DNA from 2 places in the Pseudoxanthomonas sp. CCNWLW251 genome. Region 2 is predicted to be linked to the other one. Evidence: riboswitches for the same ligand, from Rfam matches in the RefSeq annotation. Region 2 holds a riboswitch; the other holds the start of a gene.
What was found. A riboswitch is a leader RNA that binds a small molecule or an ion and turns the genes downstream of it on or off. The one in region 2 is predicted to bind cobalamin.

Region 1: it holds a riboswitch for cobalamin, as region 2 does, so the genes downstream of both, btuB (TonB-dependent vitamin B12 receptor) here and WBN46_RS18745 (ribonucleoside-diphosphate reductase subunit alpha) in region 2, are expected to answer to the same signal.

What each region holds. Positions count from the first base shown of each region.
Region 1 is NZ_JBBEGA010000005.1:38,095-48,649, reverse strand. It holds gene dinB (DNA polymerase IV) at 1-954, shown strand, start outside; gene btuB (TonB-dependent vitamin B12 receptor) at 1,161-3,047, opposite strand; cobalamin riboswitch at 3,172-3,389, opposite strand; gene WBN46_RS16760 (TfoX/Sxy family protein) at 3,510-3,881, opposite strand; gene WBN46_RS16755 (GAF domain-containing protein) at 3,878-4,363, opposite strand; gene WBN46_RS16750 (TMEM175 family protein) at 4,443-5,177, shown strand; gene bioD (dethiobiotin synthase) at 5,170-5,850, shown strand; gene WBN46_RS16740 (phasin family protein) at 6,029-6,421, opposite strand; gene queD (6-carboxytetrahydropterin synthase QueD) at 6,577-6,933, opposite strand; partial or broken gene WBN46_RS16730 (DEAD/DEAH box helicase) at 7,075-8,364, opposite strand; gene WBN46_RS16725 (Crp/Fnr family transcriptional regulator) at 8,762-9,529, shown strand; gene cydC (thiol reductant ABC exporter subunit CydC) at 9,651-10,555, opposite strand, start outside.
Region 2 is NZ_JBBEGA010000006.1:174,039-184,593, forward strand. It holds gene metE (5-methyltetrahydropteroyltriglutamate--homocysteine S-methyltransferase) at 1-2,147, shown strand, start outside; gene WBN46_RS18730 (hypothetical protein) at 2,316-2,849, shown strand; gene WBN46_RS18735 (acyl-CoA thioesterase) at 2,862-3,278, opposite strand; gene WBN46_RS18740 (ribonucleotide-diphosphate reductase subunit beta) at 3,501-4,520, opposite strand; gene WBN46_RS18745 (ribonucleoside-diphosphate reductase subunit alpha) at 4,793-7,129, opposite strand; cobalamin riboswitch at 7,402-7,621, opposite strand; gene WBN46_RS18750 (VOC family protein) at 7,916-9,280, opposite strand; gene WBN46_RS18755 (sterol desaturase family protein) at 9,355-10,215, opposite strand; partial or broken gene WBN46_RS18760 (EF-hand domain-containing protein) at 10,226-10,390, opposite strand.

The DNA.
Region 1 (10,555 bases), on a different contig from region 2:
TGCGCGGCATCGTACGAAGCCCGCGTCTTCGGCGTGCGCTCGGCGATGCCGGCGGTGCGCGCGGAGCGGCTGTGCCCGCAGGCAGTGTTCGTGCCGCCAGACTTCGCGCGCTACAAGGCGGTGTCGCGACAGGTGCGCGAGATCTTCCTGCGCCACACCGACCTGGTCGAACCGTTGTCGCTGGACGAGGCCTATCTCGACGTTACCGCGACAAAGTCCAACCTGCCGACCGCCACCGCGGTGGCCGAAACGATCCGTGCGCAGATCCGCGAGGAAACGCAGCTCACCGCGTCGGCCGGCGTGGCGCCGAACAAGTTCCTCGCCAAGATCGCGTCCGACTGGCGCAAGCCCGATGGGCAGTTCGTGCTGCGGCCGCACCAGGTGGAGGCGTTCCTGACGCCTTTGCCGGTGGAGCGCATTCCGGGCGTGGGCAAGGTGATGCAGGGCAAGTTGAACGCGGCCGGCATCCATACCGTCGGCGATCTGCGCACCTTCGAGCAGCGCGATCTGGAACAGCGCTTCGGCAGCTTCGGCGGAAGTCTCTATCGGCGCGCACGCGGCATCGACGAGCGACCCGTGGAGCCTGACCAGCCGGTGCAGTCGATCTCGGCCGAAGACACGTTCGCCACCGACCTGTTGCTGCCCGAACTGGAACCGCACATCGTCCGTATCGCGGAAAAGGCCTGGGCCGCCAGCCGGAAGACGGAGCGCGTGGGCCGCACGGTGGTACTGAAGCTCAAGACCTCGCAGTTCCGCATCCTGACCCGCAGCTTCACGCCGGAGTCGCCTGCATCCTCCGCGCAGGAGTTCATCGATATCGCGCTGGCATTGCGCGAGCGCGTGGACCTGCCTGCTGCGACTCGGTACCGCTTGGTCGGCGTAGGCCTTTCCGGGTTCCGCGATCGTGAGGAGTTGGGAGTACAGGCGAGCCTGTTCGATGTGATGGACGTGTAGCGCAGGGTCATGCAGCGTGCCAGTCGAAGGCGGGGTCTTCGTTGCGCTCGAAGCATCGCAGGTGCGAGGCCATCGCGTTCTGCAGACGCGTGCGCGGTCCGGCGTCGGGCTGGTACAGCGTGGTCCGCAGTCTTGTGGCCGCGGGGACGAAGCGGCAAAGCCGGCAACGGAGCAGTCCATTGCCGGCCTTCCCTCGGGCGTACGACTCAGTCGCGCGCGCTGTAGCGCAGGCTCAGGCCGTACTCACGACCGGGCTGGTTGTACCAGGCGATCGTTTCGTACTGGCGGTCGAACACGTTGCTGGCGCGTGCCTGTAGCGACCACTCGTCCGTGATTGCGTACTCCAGGCGCAGGTCCAGCGTGCCGTAGCCGGCCAGTCGAACGCTGTTGGCAGCGTTGTCGTAGCGGTGGCTGGCGCCATTGGCGGTCAGGCCGACGCGGAAGCCGCCGAAGGCACGGTCCACATCCACGCGTGCCGTGTTGCGTGCGCGGCGCGCCAGCAGGTTGTCGTAGTTCAGGCCGGCGGTGTGGTTGCGCGGATCGACATGGCTCACCTGGGCGGCGATGTCGAAGCCGGCCAGCGTCATTGTGCCGGTCAGTTCGGCACCGCGGATGCGCGCTTCTTCGGTATTCGCCGGCAGCCAGTTGCTGTCAAGCGCAATGAGGTCGTCGATACGCGTCTCGTAGACGTTGAACGACCAGTTCCAGTTGTCGGCGTACTGCGCCAGGCCGATGTCCAGGGTCTTCGAACGTTCGGGCTCGAGGAACTCGTTGCCGGAGAACGGGTAGTACAGGTCGTTGAACGTGGGCGCCTTGAAACCGGTGCCGGCGGTGACGCTGAGCTTGAAGCCGCTGCCGAATCCGAGACCCCAGCCGAGGCTCCCGGTCACATGGTTGCCGAACTGGTCGTTGTCGTCGTTGCGCACGCTGGCTTGCACCTGCTGCGCGCCGAAGCGTCCCTGATACTCGACGAAGACGCCGGTGTTGTCGCGGCTTTCGATCGGCGTCAGGGCGCTGTCGGCAAAGGTCACCGTGCTGGTGACCTCGTCGCGCTGCCAGTCTGCGCCGGCGGTCAGCAGGTGCCGGTCAGCGAAGACGAAGTCGCCCTGCAGCGAGGCGGTGTCGCGCCGAGTGTCGAACGTGCTGACGAAGGTGCGTGTGCCGGCGGCGGCATCGGCGAAATGGTTGTCCGACTTGTCGGAGGCGCGGCCGACTTGCGCGGTGAGCGTGGTGGCGGCGGAAGGCTTCCACGTCAGCTTGCTGCCGAGCACTTGCTGCACGTTGTCGGCCTCGTTGCCACCGAAGATGCTGCCATCGAACTCGTTGAAGGCATCGGCGTTCAATGCGTGGCCTTCCAGCGTCAGCGCATCGGTCAGCCTGTAGCCGCCGCGCACGTTGAGCGAGACGTTGCGGTAGCCGTCATCGTCTGGCTCGTCGGTGAAGCAGCCCTGGAAGACCGGAAAGCCGGCGCCACGACAGGCGTTGGTGCCGTCGGTTTCCTGGTACGCGGCATTGGCGCCGATCCAGCCACGTTCCCCGCCATAAGCGAAGCCGCCGCTGGCTTCGCGCAGATTGTTGCTGCCACCGCCGACACGCAGTTCGCGCGACAGGCCCTTGCCGCCGCGACGGGTGAAGATCTGGATCACGCCGCCGATCGCCTCCGAGCCGTACAGGCTGGAGCGTGGGCCACGCACGATCTCGATGCGCTCGATCTGGTCCACCGGCAAGTCCTGGAACGACGCCAGTCCCGCGGTTGCCGAGCCGATGCGGATGCCATCCACCAGTACCAGCACGTGGTCGGATTCGGTGCCGCGGATGTTGATCGTGCTCAGCTTGCCCAGGCCGCCCTGGTTGGTGAAGCCGATGCCGGCACGGCCCTTGAGCAGATCGATCAGCGAGCGCGACTGGCTGCGTTCGATGTCCGCGCGCGCGATGACCTGCACCGGCGCCAGGCTGTCGCGCACGGCCACATCGGTGCGGGTGCCGGTGACGACGACTTCGTCCAAGTCAGTGGCGTCCTGCGCCTGCGCCGCGAACGGCAGCGCCAATGCGACCGCGAGGGCCAGGTGGGAAAGGGGAAAACGGCTGTACATCGGATTCAACTCCATCGCGCGCCCCGCGCGCATTCTTCGGCGTGGAGTTGCGACGGGGAAGGGAGCGTTGCGGACAGCGCAGCAGACAGGCAGCGGCGCGGCACGCCGCGACGCCCTCCGCATCGCAACCAGTGGACTCCCAGGCCGGTCTCCGGGCTTGCGAACGAGTGCAGGGCACTCCGCCTTGGCGCCTTCCCATGCAATGCACAGTGGCCGATGCCGCGGCTGTTGTTCGCCTACCGTTGCGGGGGCAGCGCCGGAATGCCGCGTATCGCGGGTCACCGGCTTCCCGTTTCAACCCGGGCGTGGAAGCCGCGGGTCACCTGAAAGCGCGCGCAGTATACGGGAAGCCCGCGCGTTCCTGCCCGCACAGGTGCAGGAGGGGCTTCAGTCCCGATGCTCTTCTGGCAGCCCCTGACGCAGTGGCTGAAAAGCATCGGGGCTGAAGCCCTCGTGGAGGAATCAGTCGTCGCCGCCTGGCGAGTCGAACAGGTTGAGCGGAGGGCCCGTGTCTTCTTCGCGCTCGGTGTGCGTCGTGGTCACCGGGCCTGCTGCGGGTCGGCCGCGCGGCGGCGGCAGCAGGGCGGCCGCCGCGTCGTAGGCCACCAGCAATGCGCTGCGGCGATCCTCGGGCAGCTGCTGCCAGTGGCAATCCAGCAGGGCGCCTTCCAGCGCATAGAGCAGGTTGAGGCTGGGCCGGAACCCCGCGCGCTTGACCCGTATGAAGGCTTCCACCGCGCCGACGCCCTCCAGGTCCTCCTGCGTGCGCAGGCCGACCTGGCGCAGCCAGGCGGCGGACTTGGGGCCGATGTTGCGCAGCTTGGTGCCTGTCATGTCAGCGAATCCACGAAGATGGCGGCGATGCGTTCCATGCCCGCCTGGTCGTCGGCATCGAAGCGCGCCAGGCGTGGGCTGTCCAGGTCGAGCACGCCGACCAGTTCGTCCCCTTTTACCAGCGGTACCACCAACTCCGAGCGTGAAGCGGAATCGCAGGCGATGTGGCCCGGGAAGGCCTCCACATCGTCCACGCGCTGGGTCTGGCGGGTGCGTGCGGCGGCTCCGCAGACCCCCTTGTCCAACGGGATCCGCACGCAGGCTGGTAAGCCTTGGAACGGGCCAACGACCAATTCCCGGCCATCGAAGAAGTAGAAGCCGGCCCAGTTGAAGTCCGGCAGGGCGTGGTAGAGCAGTGCGGCCAGGTTGGCGGCATTGGCGATCCGGTCCGGTTCGCCGGCCAGCAGGGCACGGGCCTGCGCGGCCAGCTGTGCGTATTGTTCCGGCTTGCTGCCGGTGAGCGTCTGGGAGGCGAATGACATGGCGTCGATTCTACTCCCGCGTCCTGCGGGACGGCCCGATATGATGCGTCCCATCCGCATGGGCTGACGGGGGCGACAGGTGGGCGCGAATGCACGCGATGAAGAAGAAGCGGGTTGGCGTGGCCATGGCGTGACGCGGCTGGAGGCATTCGTCGATGCGGCGTTCGCGTTCGCGGTCACTTTGCTGGTCATCTCGGTGGAGCGCATTCCTGACAGCATCGGCGGCGTACTGCAGGCGCTGAAGAACATACCGGCGTTCGCCGCCAGCTTCGCGATGGTGGCGATGTTCTGGTACGCGCATGTGCGCTGGAGCCGGCGCTATCGGCTGGGCACCGTCCCGGCCACGCTGCTCAGCCTGTTGCTGGTGTTCCTGGTGCTGGTCTACGTGTATCCGCTGCGGCTGCTGCTGGGTACGTTCTTCGGATGGATCACGGGCGGGTGGCTGCCGATGCCGCTGTCCGACGCCAACGGTCCGCGTCCGCTGGCCTTCATGTTCATTTTCTACGGGCTCGCGTTCGCGTCGATGTCCGCCTGCGTAGGCGGTCTGTATGCGCTCGCATGGCGCGCGCGTGGCCGGTTGCGGCTGGACGGCGATGCCGCAGCCAACGCAGCTGGGGAAGTCGCATCCCACGCCTATTTCGTTCTCGTCAGCCTGGTGTCGGTGCTGATCGCGCTGCTGCTGACCGAGCACTCGCGGTCGTGGCAGGTCGCATTGCCGGGCAGCGTGTATTTCCTGCTTTCGTTCACCGGCCTGGTGCATGTGCGTGGCCAGCGCTGGGGCGCGCGCCGCTGGCCGGAGCGCGCAGATGGATAGGCCGATGGACCGGCTGTTCGTCACCGGTACCGACACCGGCGTCGGCAAGACCGTCGCCAGTGCCGCCTTGTTGCATGCATTCCGCGCGCGCGGGTTGCGCGCGGTCGGCATGAAGCCGGTTGCCAGCGGCTGTACCCTCACGCCGGCCGGCTGGCGCAACGACGATGCACTGGCCCTGCAGGCGGCGAGCGATCCCGTGCCGCCGTACGAGGACCTCAATCCGTATGCGCTGCCCGCTCCGCTGGCGCCGGAGATCGCGGCCCGCGATGCAGGCGTGGACGTCCAACTGGGGGTGCTGGTTTCAGCGTTCGAGCGCCTGCATCCGCTGGCTGATCTGGTACTGGTGGAAGGCGTTGGCGGCTGGGCCGCGCCGCTGACGGCGACGCTCGATCAACGGCACCTCGTCGAGGAACTGCGCCTGCCGGTGGTGCTGGTGGTGGGGATGCGGCTCGGCTGCATCAACCATGCACGGCTCAGTGCGCGCGCCATCCAGGACGACGGGGCACGGTTGGTGGGCTGGATAGCGAACGAGGTCGATCCGGAGATGGAACGCCGGGACGAGAACTTCGCCCTGCTGTCCGCGCGCATGCCGGTGCCGTGCTGGGGGAGGTTGCCACATGCGCCGGACATCGACGCCAGGCAGCTCAGCCGGCATATCGCGATTTCCCTGTAGGAGGGCCTTCAGGCCCGACAGGCGTTGCCGGAAAAGCATCGGGCCTGAAGGCCCTCCTGCAAGTACCTGGGTGCGCGGGCAATAAAAAACCCGGCAGCGTGGGGGCTGCCGGGTCGGCTGCGCGGAGGGAGGGGGAGCCGCGCAATAAACGTTGGACGCGCAGGTCCTGGGGCGGGTCTTACTTGCCTTTGGCGGCCTTGGTCGCCTTGGCCACGGAGGCCTGGACGTTGTCGGTCGCGGTCTCGAACTGGGTCTTCACCAGCTGGCCGAAGGCCTCACCGGTCTTCAGGCCCAGGCCGAACACTTCCTGGCTGGCGGCGACGACGCGCTCGGCGTTGTCCTTGGCCACCTGCATGCCCTTCGGCCACAGGGTCTTGTAGCCTTCGAGGTCGCGGGTTTCAGCCAGCTCGCCGAAGAAGGCGGTGGTGGCGTCGATATTCTTTTCGAAGGTCTTCAGCTGCACGCCGAACACGGTCTCGGCGCTTTCCAGGGCCAGACGGTTGGCGCGCGAGGCAGCGGCGGCGAACTGGTGCGTGAACTGGCTGAAGCTTTCGTTGAATTGCGTGGTCATGGCGTGCTCCTGAAAGGGGATTCCCATCTGTTGCGACGCAGCATAGACATATCCATGTTGCAGTGCAATAAGTGGCGTATGGAAATCCGACGAACGGTCAGGAGCCGTTAAAAATCAAACGCTTGTATGTAGTGGTATGAAACCGGTTTCTTGCCTCAGGGGCCCGTATAGCGGCACCCGGACGTGCAGGTTTCATGCACCACGATGGCGCTCAGCAGCGGCAGCACCGGTTTGGTCTGGTCCCAGATCCACTTCGCGAGCTGCTCGCTGGTCGGGTTGTCCAGGCCGGGGATGTCGTTGAGATAGTGGTGGTCCAGCCGGTCGTAGATCGGCTGGAAGGCCGCCTTCACGTCGGCGAAGTCCATCACCCAGCCAGCGTGCGGATCGACCGGGCCGGAGAGATGCAGTTCGATGCGGAACGAATGTCCGTGCAGGCGCGCGCACTTGTGCCCGTCCGGCACGTGCGGCAGCCGGTGCGCGGCTTCCACGGTGAAGACCTTGAAGATATCCATGCGACGATTCTAGAGGGCGTGGCAACCAGCGTGCGGCGCCGGTGAGGGCGCCGCACGATCGACTCAACGGGCAGGGCGTGCCTGGCTAGGGCGCGCACCGCCGGGGCGGCGGTCGCCTTCGCGACGCGGGCCACTGCTGTGCTTCTTCGGGCCGGCGTGGGCGTGGCGCGGGGCCTCGCTGTGCGGGCGGCGCGCATGCTTCTGCGGGCCGTTGCGGCGCGGGGTGCGCTCGCCGGCGGGCTGTTCGGCCTTGCCCGGCGCACTGTTGCCCCAGCGGATCGGCGTCTGCGGCTCGAAGCCCGGCACGTCGCGCAGGTCCACGTCGCGGCCGAGCATGCGCACGATGGCGCGCAGGTACTTGGCTTCATCCTGCGCCACCAGCGAGATCGCCTCGCCCGTCGAGCCGTTGCGGCCGGTGCGGCCGATACGGTGCACGTAGTCCTCGGCCACCATCGGCAGGTCGAAGTTGATCACCTGCGGCAACTGGTCGATGTCGATGCCGCGCGCGGCGATGTCGGTGGCCACCAGCACGTTGATGCGGCCGGCCTTGAAGTCGTTGAGCGCGCGCTGGCGTGCGCCCTGCGACTTGTTGCCGTGGATCGCCGCGGTCTTGATGCCGCTCTTGTCCAGGAACATCGCCAGCTTGTCGCTGCCATGCTTGGTGCGGGCGAACACCAGCGTCTGCAGGCGGCTGTCCTTGGCCAGCAGGTGCAGCAGCAGGTCGCGCTTGCGGCTGCCATCGACCGGGTGGACGCGGTGGGTGATGGTCTCGGCGACGGTGTTCTTGGGCGTGACCTGGATCTGCTTCGGATCACGCATGAATTCCATGGCCAGTTCGCGGATCGGTTCGGCGAAGGTGGCGGAGAACAGCATGGTCTGGCGGTTCTGCTTGGGCAGCTTGGCCAGGATGCGCTTGATCGAGGGCAGGAAGCCCATGTCGAGCATGCGGTCGGCCTCGTCCAGCACCAGCACCTCGATGCCGGACAGATCGATGCTGCGACGCTCGATATGGTCGATCAACCGGCCCGGGCAGGCGATCACCATGTCCACGCCACGGCGCAGCGCGTCCAGCTGGTTGCCCATGCCCACGCCGCCATAGATGGTGGTGCTGGGAATGCGCAGGTACTTGCCGTAGCCACGCAGGCTGTCATGCACCTGCACGGCCAGCTCGCGGGTGGGGGTCAGCACCAGTGCGCGCGGCTTGCGCGGGCCACGGGTGGCGACTTCCTGCGGCGTGGTGGCCAGGTACTGGATCAGCGGCAGGCCGAACGCGGCGGTCTTGCCGGTGCCGGTCTGGGCGCCGGCCAGCAGGTCGTGCCCGGCCAGGGCCAGCGGGATGGCCTGTTCCTGGATGGCGGTGGGCTGGGTATAGCCCTGTTCGTCCAGCGCACGCAGGAGGGCGGGCGCGAGGCCAAGGTTTTCAAACGTCATGGTGGAAGCTCCAAAGCCGGCCGGCCGGACACGCACGCAACGCCGGCACAGCGAAGTGCGGCAACGTGGGACGCGCGGAATGCGGTGAGGCCGTGACTCGAAGCGTTCCCTGAAACCGCGCTGCGAGAAGGGGTGCGGAGGCGCCAAAGCGGCGGATCCGGGCTTGCCCACGAAAGAAGTCGGGGCGGGGCGGGCGCGGGAGGTCGTGTGGACATCCCGGCGCCGGCGGACCATGGGGAAACGAACGGCCGCAGGCAAGCGGCGCGCACTGTAACCGAATCCGGGCCTGAATGGGGGAATGGGTGCTGAAACCCGGGTCTGCGACCAATTGTCGCAGCCCGGAAATCAGTGACTTGCGGGCGTATCATGGCCTGGGAAGACCACGTAGCCGACCGCCATGAGCCTTCGCATCCTCCGCCAGAACGACGCCCCGGTGACCCGTGCGCCAGCCGATGGCGTGGTCTGCCAGGCCAATTCGCGCGGTTGTGGCGGCTGCCTGGTCCGGCACCTGGCCATCTGCGCGGCCCTGCCGGTGGAGAAGGCCCATGCCATGGAGGCGCTGGCCGATGACGTCCGGCTGTCCGCGGGCGAGGCGCTGGTGCGCGAGGGCGAGCCGCGGCGGGGCGTGTTCACGGTGACCAAGGGCGCGTTGCGCCGCATCCGGCTGTTGCCGGACGGGCGCCGGCTGGTGGCGGGGTTCCTGATGCCGGGCGACTTCATCGGCTTCAGCGGGACCTCGCACTACAAGCACACCATTGAGGCGATCACCGACAGCACGCTGTGCGAATTCTCGATGGCCGACATGCGCGGCCTGTGCCACGACCACCCGGAGCTGGAGCGCGAACTGTTGGAGCGCGCCTGCGTCGAACTCGACGCCACCCGTGGCAACCTGATGTCGCTGGCCCGCCTCAATCCGATGGAGCGCCTGTCCGGCTTCCTGGTGGACATGGCGCAGCGTCGTCGGCGCCAGGGCCAGGACGACACCGAAGTAATCCTGCCGATGACGCGTACCGACATCGCCGACTACCTGGGCCTGACCGTCGAGACCGTCAGCCGCAGCTTCACCCGCCTGCGCCAGGAAGGCAGCATCGCCACCGACGACCCGCACCACGTGCGCCTGCTCAACCGCAAGCGCCTGGACGCCCTGGCCGAAGCGCGCGCCTGAGGCTTTTTTGCTCTCTGTAGGAGCGACGTAAGTCGCGACCGTATGCCCCGCGAACAATGGGGCGCAACAGGGTATGCAGGTGTTTCCGCAGCGCTGTTCCACCCGACGGTGCAACGGTCGATCATTCGTGCGGTCGCGACTTACGTCGCTCCTGCAGGGGGATGGCCTCCTTCACCAGCCTGCCATCGCGCAGCCGATACCGCGTATCCACCACGCCATCCGGCAGCGTCGCATGGCTGATGATCAGCACGCTGCGCCCCTCGCTGGCGGTCGCGATGTCGCGCATCAGGGCGTCAGCGGTGTCCTGGTCGAGGCCTTCGGTGGGCTCGTCGAGCAGCAGCAACGGTGCATCGCGCAGCAGCGCACGCGCCAGCGCCAGTCGACGTGCCTGGCCCGCCGACAGCGTCGCGCCGTTCTCGCCGACCCAGGTATCCAGACCGTCGTCCGCATCGCGGAAGCGGGCGTCCAGCTTCACCTGCGCCAGCGCCTGCCACAGGCGCGCATCGTCGGCAGCGGGATCGCCGAGGCGCAGGTTTTCGCGCACGCTGCCGGAAAAGACCGGCGCGTCCTGCGGCAGCCAGGCGATGCGGGTGTGCCAGAGTGCAGGATCCAGCGTGCGCAGGTCGTCGTCGGCGAAGCGTACTTCCCCTGCGTTCGGCGTACACAGTCCCAGCGCCAACGCCAACAAGGAGGATTTGCCTTCGCCGCTGTCGCCGGAGACCAGCACGCGCTCGCCCGCTTTGATGCGCAGGCTGGCGCCATCGAGCACGCGCCGCGTGCTGCCGGGCCAGGCGAACACCACCTCGCGGAACCACAGCGCACCGCGTGGCGCTGGCGGTTGCGCACCCGTGCGCCCGTGGCTTCGGGCTTCGTGCTTCGGCTCCACCACTTCTTCAAGCCGTCCGGTTGCGGTGACGGCGGCACGCCATGCCTGCCAGGCCGGGGCGATGGCGCTGCAGGCTTCCAGTACGGCGACCGTCATGAAGAACAGGCCGCCCGCGGCTGCGGCGCCGATGCGTTCGGCAT
Region 2 (10,555 bases):
TGCAGCGCGAGGCCGGCGCCGATGTCGTGCCGTGCAACGACTTCGCGCTGTACGACCACGTGCTGGACACCGCCTTCCTGTTCGATGCCATCCCGGACGCCTACCGCGCGCTGGCCGACGCCGATCCGCTGGCCGGCTATTTCGCACTCGCGCGCGGCGTGCAGGACGGCGGTGCCGACCTGCGCGCGCTGGAGATGACCAAATGGTTCGACACCAACTACCACTACCTGGTGCCGGAGCTGCACGCCGGCCAGACCTTCCGCCTGCGTGGCGACAAGCCGGTGGCGGAATTCCTGGAAGCGCGCGCCGCCGGCCATGCCGCGCGGCCCGTGCTGCTGGGGCCGGTGAGTTTCCTGCTGTTGGCCAAGACGGTGGATGGCAGCGATCGTCTCGCGCTGCTGGAAGCATTGCTGCCGGTGTACGCGGCGCTGCTGGCCAGGCTGCACGACGCAGGGGCGGACTGGGTGCAGATGGACGAACCCTGCTTGGTATTGGACCTGGATGATGCCGCGCGCGCCGCCTATGTGCAGGCCTATGCCACGCTGGCGAAAGGGGCGCGGCCGTCGCTGCTGCTGGCGACCTACTTCGGCCGCCTCGGCGACAACCTGCCGCTCGCGTGCGCGCTGCCGGTGGATGGCCTGCATGTCGACCTGGTGCGCGGCAAGGAGCAACTGGACGAGGTGTTGAAGCATCTGCCGAAGGGCCGCGTGCTGTCGGCGGGGCTGGTGGACGGCCGCAACATCTGGCGCACGAACCTGGACAACGCGTTGATCCTGGCGAAGTACGCGCAGGGCCATGTCGGCGACATCGCGTTGTGGTTGTCGCCGTCGTGTTCGCTGCTGCACGTGCCGGTCGACGTGGCCGGCGAGAAGGCGTTGCCTTCCGACCTGCGATCGTGGCTGGCCTTCGCGCGCCAGAAGATCGAAGAACTGCGCCTGCTGTCCGATGCCCTGCGCGATCCGCGCGCGGCGGAACCGGGCCTGGCCATCGCCCGCGACCGGATCGAATCGCGCCGGCATTCGGCGCGCGTGCATCGTCCCGCAGTGGCGGCGCGCCTGGCATCGACGGACGTCGCCGACATCCATCGCGATTCGCCTTACCCGCAACGCCGTGCCGCGCAGGCGGCGCGCTTCGGATTGCCGGACTTCCCCACCACCACCATCGGCTCGTTCCCGCAGACGCACCAGGTGCGCGAAGCACGGGCCAGGCACAAGAGTGGCAGGCTGTCCGACGCGGACTACGACACCTTCCTGCGCGAGGAAACCGGGCGCTGCGTGCGCTTCCAGGAAGAGATCGGCATCGACGTGCTGGTGCATGGCGAGTTCGAGCGCAACGACATGGTGGAATACTTCGGCGAACAGCTGGAAGGCTTCGCCTTCACCCGCAATGGCTGGGTGCAGAGCTACGGCTCGCGCTGCGTGAAGCCGCCGGTGATCTACGGCGACGTACAGCGCCCGGCGCCGATGACGGTGCGCTGGTCGCAGTACGCGCAGTCGCTGACCGACCGGCCGATGAAGGGCATGCTGACCGGCCCGGTGACGGTGCTGCAGTGGTCCTTCGTCCGCGACGACCAGTCCCGCGCGCAGACCTGCCGGCAGATCGCGCTGGCGCTGCGCGACGAAGTGCTGGATCTGGAAGCGGCCGGCATCTGCGTCATCCAGATCGACGAGCCTGCACTGCGCGAAGGCCTGCCGCTACGGCGCGCCGACTGGTCTTCATACCTCGACTGGGCAGTGGAGTGTTTCCGCATCACCGCCGCCGGCGTGGCCGACGACACCCAGGTGCACACGCACATGTGCTATTCCGAGTTCAACGACATCATGGACGCCGTTGCGGCGATGGACGCCGACGTGATCTCCATCGAAACCTCGCGCTCGCGCATGGAGCTGCTGGATGCCTTCGTGAAGTTCCGCTATCCCAACGACATCGGGCCGGGCGTGTACGACATCCATTCGCCGCGCATTCCCTCGGTCGGCGAGATGATCGGCTTGCTTGAGAAAGCGCGTGCGGTGCTGGCGCCGGAGCAGATCTGGGTCAATCCCGATTGCGGCCTGAAAACGCGGGGCTGGCCGGAGGTACGCACGGCTCTGGAGCGCATGGTCGAAGCGGCACGAGCCGTGCGCCAGGGGGAGGTTCGCGCGGCGTAGGGGAAGCGGATGCCCCGCGTGGCGCGGGGCATCGCGCAGGGGCGCGTTCGCGCGCATGGCCCAGCGTGAACACCGGCAGGCGCGCAACATCGGCTGCACACGGGTTTCACCCTTCGCCAACGCCGCCGGCATCACGGTGGGCTTACACCCCCACCGGGAGCCGTCGTCATGACCGGATCCGTGTTCTTCACCGAAGAGGTTTCCAACAGCAAGGTGGCGGCCATCTGTCCGAGCGTGGCGGTGGCGCGCCTGCAGGCGGCGCGCGTGCGTGAGGCGATGGGCCTGCCGGCGAGCCAGGTCCAGGTCCTCACACCCGGCGATACGAAGCCGGGCCGCATGCTGGAGCCTGAAAGCCACGGCATCTATCGCACCATGCTCTGGTCGCACGCCAAGCTGGGTGCCATGGGTGCGCTTGCCGGCATACTTGCCTACGCCGTGCTGCGCATGCAGGCGGTGCCGATGATCACGCAATCGCCGTGGCTGTCGCTGGCGGCGCTGGCGTTCTTCGGCGGCATCGCCGGCCTGATGGTCGGCGGGCTGGTCACCTTGCGACCCGATCACGATCCCTACGTGATGAAAGTGCTCGATGCGCTGCGGGAGGGCGACTCCGCCGTGGTCGTGCACGCGCTGTCCGCAGAGCAGAAGCGCGAGGCCGAACGCATCCTGGCGCAGGCGGGCAACGAGACCACGTCCACCCTCTGAACGTCGCGGCGGTCAGTCCTGCGCAATCGCGGGGGGCAACGGCGGTGCCGGCGTCGGCCGGCCCAGTGGATCCAGCGCGATCATCACGAAGTGGCCGCGCGTGCACAGCTTGCGTTCGCCGGTCAGCAGGTTCTCGGTGATGACTTCCACGTCCACGTTCATCGAGCTGCGGCCGACCTTCACCACGCGCGCCACCACTTCCACCAGGTCGCCCTTGTGGATCGGCTGGTTGAAGTCCACCTGCTCCGAGCGTGCGGTGACCACGGTGCTGCGCGCATAGCGCGAGGCGACGATGAAGGCCGACATGTCCATCCACGCCAGCGCCTGGCCGCCGAACAGCGTGCCCAGGTGGTTGGTGTGGTCGGGGAAGACCATGTGCAGCAGGCGCGCCTCGAGGGGACGCACTTCGGCGTTGGCCAGTTCAGTCATGGTGGTGCTCCGGTTCGCGTGCTCCCGACAGCAGCATAGCGCGCCGGATGTTGTGCTGGTGTGGGAGCGACGTGAGTCGCGACCGCGGCAATGAATCCCTCTCCGGCCCTGCAGCGTCAGGGATGACGGCGGCCGCCTGTTTGGGTTGCCTTGAAGTGATCGGAGGCCAGGCCCCGTCATTCGTGCGGTCGCGACTCACGTCGCTCCTGCAAGGGGCCTGCGCTAGAACGCGTGGTCGAAGCCCACCTCGCCCTGCACGCCCAACTGGTAGGCCGACACCCGGCGTTCGAAGAAGTTGGTCAGCTCCTGCACGTCCTGCAGTTCCATGAAGGGCAGCGGGTTGCGCACGTTGTACTTCTTGTCCATGCCGAGCTTGGCGAAGTGCTGGTCGGCGCAATGCTGCAGGTACTGGCGCATATCACGGGTGGAGATGCCGGCCACGCCGCCGGACAGCACGTCCTCGGCGAACTGCACTTCGCACTCGATCGCCTCTTCAAGCATGTCGTACACCTGCTGCTGCATGACGTCGTCGAACAGGTCGGGCTCTTCCTCGCGCACGGTCCGCACGCACTCGAACGCGAACTCCATGTGGCAGCTCTCGTCGCGGAACACCCAGTTGGTGCCGGATGCCAGGCCCGGCAGCAGGCCGCGCGAGCGGAAGTAGTACACGTAGGCGAACGCGGCGAAGAAGAACAGGCCCTCGATGCACGCGGCGAAGCAGATCTGGTTGAGCAGGAACTGGCGGCGCTGGTCGCGTGTCTCGATGCGGCGCAGGTCCTGAATGCTGTCGATCCACTTGAAGCAGAAGTCGGCCTTCTTCTTGATCGCCGGAATGTTCTCCACCGCGGCGAACGCCTTGAAGCGCTCCGACGGGTCGGGCAGGTAGTTGTCCAGCAGGGTCAGGTAGAACTGCACGTGCAGTGCTTCTTCGTAGAGCTGCCTTGACAGGTACATGCGCGCTTCCGGCGCGTTGAGGTGCTGGTACAGGTTCAACACCAGGTTATTCGAGACGATGGAATCGCCGGTGGCGAAGAAGGCGACCAGCCGGTGGATCAGGTGGCGGTCGGCCGGCGTCATCTTCGAATGCAGGTCGGTGATGTCGATCTGGAAGTTGATCTCCTCCACCGTCCACGTGTTCTTGATGGCGTCGCGGTACATGTCATAGAACTGCGGGTAGCGCATCGGGCGCAGCGTCAGTTCGAAACCGGGGTCTAGCAGCATCTGCTTGGGGTGTGCGGACATGGTGCGGTGTTCCTGTTCTGCTCCTTCCCCCGCGTGCGGGGGAAGGCTGGGATGGGGGCGAACGAAGCCGTTAGGCGTTCGTTTGCTGGAGCGGAAAGAGCAGCGAAGGTTTCGGCCGAGCCTGTGGTGGTTTGCCGTCGGAGTCGTCGGCTGCCCCCACCCCAGCCCTCCCCCGCACGCGGGGGTGGGGGCGATTTACGTGGGTCGGCGCTTCCATGCGCCCGGAACCTCCGTGTCCCGTAGTCCGTCGGGGATGCCGACGCGGGGATACGTTACTGGCAGGCCTCGCAGGCTTCCGGATTCTCCAGCGAGCAGGCGATGGCTTCGGTCGGGGTGTAGTCGCGCTTCGGCGCGGTGGTCGCCGCCGCGCTCACCGTGGTCTTGGCGATGCGGGTAGCCGGGCGCGAGCGCAGGTAGTAGGTGGTCTTGATGCCCTGCTTCCACGCGTACATGTACATGGACGACATTGCGCCGATGTTCGGGCTCTCCATGAACAGGTTGAGCGAAGCCGACTGGTCGATGAAGGCGCCACGGCCGGCGGCCATGTCGATCAGCGAACGCATCGGGATCTCCCACGCGGTGCGATAGATCTGCTGCAGCGTGTCCGGCACCTGCGCCAGGCCCTGTACCGAGCCTTCGGACAGCTTGATCGCATCGCGCGTCTCCGCCGTCCACAGGCCCAGCTTCTTCAACTCGTCCACCAGGTAGCGGTTGACCTGCAGGAAATCGCCCGACAGCGTCTCGCGCTTGAACAGGTTGGACACCTGTGGCTCCACGCATTCGTAGCAGCCGGCGATCGAGGCGATCGTCGCCGTCGGCGCGATGGCGATCAGCAGCGAGTTGCGCAGGCCGTGCTCCTTGATGCGGGCGCGCAGCGCATCCCAGCGCTCTGCGTTCTCGGGCACCACGTTCCATGCATCGAACTGCAGTTCGCCGTTGGCGGCGCGGGTGTCGGCGAACGACGGATGGCGGCCGCGTTCCTGCGCCAGTTCCACCGAGGTTTCGAGTGCGTGGAAGTAGATGGTCTCGGCGATCTTCGCCGACATCGCACGCGCTTCGGCGCTGTCGAACGGCAGGCGCAGCTTGAAGAACACATCCTGCAGGCCCATGCAGCCCAGGCCCACCGGGCGCCAGCGCAGGTTGCCGCGGCGCGCGGTTTCGATCGGATAGAAATTCAGGTCGATCACGCGGTCCAGCTGGCGCACGGCCAGGCGCACAGTCTCGGCCAGCTTGTCGAAATCGAAATACCCGTCCTCGTCGAAATGGCGGGCGAGGTTGATCGAGCCCAGGTTGCACACGGCCGTTTCTTCGGCCGAGGTGACCTCGAGGATCTCGGTGCACAGGTTGGACAGGTGGATCACGTTGCCGGCGCGCAGGGTCTGGTTGCTGGCCGCGTTGCACTTGTCCTTGAAGGTCATCCAGCCGTTGCCGGTCTCGGCCAGCGTGCGCATCATCCGGCCGTACAACTTGCGGGCGGAGATGGTCTTCATCGCCTTGCCCTGCGTCTCGGCCTGCGTGTACGCCAGCTCGAATGCAGCGCCGTACAGGTCGGTCAACTCCGGCACCACGCGCGGATCGAACAGCGACCATTCCTGATCGGCCTCCACACGCTTCATGAAGAGGTCCGGCACCCAGTTGGCCAGGTTGAGGTTGTGCGTACGGCGGGCTTCGTCGCCGGTGTTGTCGCGCAGTTCGAGGAAGTCCTCGATGTCGGCATGCCAGGTTTCCAGATACACGCAGGCCGCGCCCTTGCGCTTGCCGCCCTGGTTGACCGCGGCGACCGAGGAATCCAGCGTCTTCAGCCATGGCACGATGCCGTTGCTGTGGCCGTTGGTGGACTTGATCAGCGAGCCGCGCGAACGCACGCGCGTGTAGCTCACGCCGATGCCGCCGCTGAACTTGCTCAGCTGCGCGATGTCGCCGTACTTGGCGTAGATGGACTCCAGCGTGTCCTGCGGCGAATCCAGCAGGAAGCACGAGGACAGCTGTTCGTGGGTGGTGCCGCTGTTGAACAGCGTCGGCGAGCTGGGCAGATAGTCCAGGTTGCCCATGCGGCGGTACAGCGCCAGCGCTTCCGGCACGTCCTCGCTCAGCGCGCAGGCGATGCGCAGGAAGAACTGCTGCGGGGTCTCGATCACCTTGCGCGTGTGCGGATGGCGCAGCAGGTAGCGGTCGTAAAGCGTGCGCAGGCCGAAGTAGTCGAAGTGCAGGTCGAGCGAAGCATCCAGCGCGTCGTTGAGTTTGCGTGCGTTGGTCTGCACGAAGTTCAGCAGGCGGTCGTTGATCAGGCCGACCTCGTGGCCGCGGGTGACCGACTGCGAGAACGCGTGGATCTCCTGGCCGGTGACCTCCTTCACGATGTAGCCGGCCAGCAGGCGCGCGGCCAGGCGGCTGTATTCGGGCTCTTCGCCGGTCAGCAGCGCGGCGGTGCGGATGGACAGTTCGTCCAGTTCGCGCGTGCTGGCGCCGTCGTACAGGCCGGAGATGGTGCGGGTGGCCACGCGCATCGGGTCGATGGCGTGCAGGCCTTCGCAGTTGCGCTGCACCGCGCGCACGATCTTGTTGAGGTCCACCGGCTCGCGGCCGCCATTGCGCTTGGTCACGCTCATCGCGGTGGCGGTGGGCGGCGGGGTCAGCGAAAACGCGTCCTTCTGGGACGGGGTGGTGCCGGCGACGGCGACGGCGGTGTCGATCTGGGTCACGAGATTCCTCCATGCGTGGTGCACGCGGCGGCCCGTCCCTCGCGGGGCAGCGGAAGGCCGGATGGGGAATCACAGTGGGGAAGCGGCGTCGCAGGCGGCGAGACCACGCAGTCGGACTGCGGGTGCCCTGCTTCGCCAGCCATCTCCCCCCGGAGAATCCGCGGCCGGCACCGCGCGGTGTGCAACGCGCGGCTGTCGGCAGGTCTTCGGACTCATGGGCGTGGAAGGCGGTGCCTTCCTCCTAGTCCGCCGCTTCCCGAGGCGTGGGCCTCAGTGCTGTGTGGCGGGGTCGTTCCCAGTTACCGCTGCGGGGCAGTGCCGGAGTGGCGCGAGGCGTCACCGGCTTCCCTTTTCATCCGGAGACTAGCCATCTCCGGAACCGACGGCCACAAGATAGTGGGGGTGCATGGAGGCGTCAACACCAAATGTTGTGTGGAACAGCCGATGTCGACGCGATGCGGGTTTCACGAGTTGAATCCTTCTCCCCGCTGGCGGGGAGAAGGTGCCCGAAGAGCCTGCCCCGTACTGGATACGGGGGCGGATGAGGGGCAGGCGCGATGACAACTCGTGCGTGACGCTCTTGGGCATCAAGACCGCTATCCCGATCCGACGCGTTGGGTGTCCGGACTTCGTTCGCCCATCACCCGCTTTCGGCACCCTCTCCCCGCTCACGCAGGGAGAGGGGAAGGAGCATCACGCCTTCAGCGCGGCGATCGACGCGTCTTGCGCCTGCTGGTACAGCGCGAACGGGTCGTGGATCGTCTTGCCCAGTGCTGCTTCGAACGCTTCCTGGTTGGCGTGCGCGTCATACGCGCGCTGTTCGCCGCCGCCCAGGTTGGACTGGAAGATGCCCGCCGCGCTGACCGGGAGGAAGTCTTCGTAGACGATGGGATCGACCACGGCGTGGCCCGCCTCGACCAGCGCGTCAGGCGTCATCGCTGTGCGCTCGCTGGCGGGCAGTGCTGTGCCGGCATCGGTCAGGCGGTAGCGGAAGTAGCCCAGGCCCTCACGGCGCAGCGTGTCCTCGTCGTCCGGGAACGCGGCGAACGCGGCCGCCAGCCGCTGCGGATAGTCCGCCGAGGTATTGCCGGCACCGCCTGCCTGGCGCACCTGCGCCAGCAGTCGGTCGTAGAGTTCGCGTCCGGCCGGCGTCAGCGCCAGGCCGCGCTGTTCGATCTCGCCGAAGCGCGCGCTGTGGCTGCCGGGTACCAGCGTGCCGCTGGCATCGGGGAAGGCGACTTCCTCTTCCAGCGCCTTGAAGCTGGTCTGGCGCAGCAGGATCGGCACGGCGCGACGCGGCGGGCCTTCGATCAGCGCCTTGGCCTGGATGCCACGGTCGAGCATCGCCGCCTGCGCGGCATCGATGTCCAGCGTGCGCGGGGTCAGGTGGTTGATGTGCGGGCCATGGAAGCTGACCACGTCGGCGACCAGCCGGTGCAGGCCGTGCAGGGCCTGGTAGGTCTGCAGCGAGACGGTGGCATCGCCGTGCCAGCGGAAGGTCTCGAGTACTTCGGCGACGAAGCGCTGCGCGTCGGCCTCACCCAGTCCGCCATCGCGTTCGGCCTGCGCCACCAGGGCACGCGCGCCGGCGGTGAAGATGTCGCGGCGGGCCAGGATGGCTTCGGCTTCCGTGCGCAAGGCCGCGTCCGCGATCAGCTCCAGCCGCAGCAGCGAGGTGAAGATGCGGAACGGATTGGCGGCCAGCGCTTCTTCGGTCAGCGGGCGGAACGCGGTGGCGTGCACCGGCACGCCGGCCACGGTCAGGTCGTAGTAGCCCACCGGGTGCATGCCCATCAGCGCGAACACGCGGCCGAGCATCGCCAGTTCGGCCGGCGTGCCGACCCGGATCGCGCCATGGCGCTCCAGGTCCAGCCGTTCGGTTTCGCCCGTGCGCTGCAGGCGTGCGGCCAGCGCAGCATCGTTCCCCAGGGCCGCGGTATTGATCTCGCCGACCAACTCGATCAGGTCGCCGTACAGCGGCACCTCGGCGCGGTACATGTCGGACATGGCCTGCGCGAACAGGCCGCGGATGCGGTCGGGGGAAACGAAAGCGGTCATGGGGCTCGGCATGCGGGCGGCGTGGGGCCGCCGGGGGCGCGTATTGTCGCCGCCCGGGCGGGCGCGGGCCACTCTCAACGGCGCGGGCGGACCGCTTCCGCGCCGTCCGGGACATATCCGGGCGGCCCGAACAGCGTCATCACGACCTGCCGCAGGCCACGCGCCCGGCGCAGGTCGCGGCCCAGCTTCACCCAGGCGTGGAAGACGATCTTCACCGGGTTGTAGCTGCGCACCGGCTCGACCAGCCCGTAGCGGAGCGGTACGCCGGGGATTTCCTCGCGGCAGGTGCCGAACAGGCGGTCGAACACGATCAGCACGCCGCCATAGTTGCAGTCCAGGTACTCCGGGTTGCTGGCGTGGTGCACGCGGTGATGCGCAGGCGTGTTGAAGACGAACTCGATGGGGCGCGCCAGCCGTGGCACCAATTCGGTATGCAGCCAGTACTGGTACAGCAGGTTCACCGCCAGCACGCCGACCACGTACGGCACCGGAAAGCCCAGCCACACCAGCGGCCCGAAGAACACCGCGGCACCGGTCAGCTTGCCGGTCCAGCCCAGCCGGTACGCGGTCGACAGGGCGTACTGCTCGGAGGAGTGGTGCACCGAATGGTTCAGCCAGAACCAGCGCACGCGGTGATCGGCACGATGCATCCAGTAGTAGCAGAACTCCTGGCCGACGAAGAGCGCCACCCAGTGCAACCCGCGATCCATCGCGATCGTCGTCAGCCGGAAATCCCAGATCGCCAGCAGCAGCGCGCCCACCACGCCGCCCTGGATCAGCAGGCCCAGCAATGCGCGTCCCGCCGCATCGCCCAGCGATGCCCAGTAGCTCTTCCAGTCATAGCCGCCGCGCCGCATCAGCCATGCGCCTTCCAGCGCGGCGATGGCGGCGAACACCAGCAGGGGTACACCCAACAGTGGGGGCAGCGATGCCATCGTCGTGGCCTCAACGCGGGCGACGGCGTTCGGCCAGCTGCGCGGCCATCGCCCGCATTTCGTCAGGCGACAGCCTGCCGTCGCCATTGGCGTCCAGCGTGTCGAAGTTCTTCGCCACCCGCGGCAGCCTGGCCTCGGCTTCCGCCTTGTCGATCAGGCCATCGCCATTGGCATCGGCGGCTTTCAACCGTTCCTGCAGCTTGGCTTTCTGTTCTTCGGTCAGCGTGCGTTGCTGCGCACTGGCGGGGGCGGCCACCAGCACAAAGATGGACAGCGTGGTGGCGAGGGGGAGCAGGATGGAACGGGACATCGGGAATCTCCGGGTGAGGGAAGGAAAAGG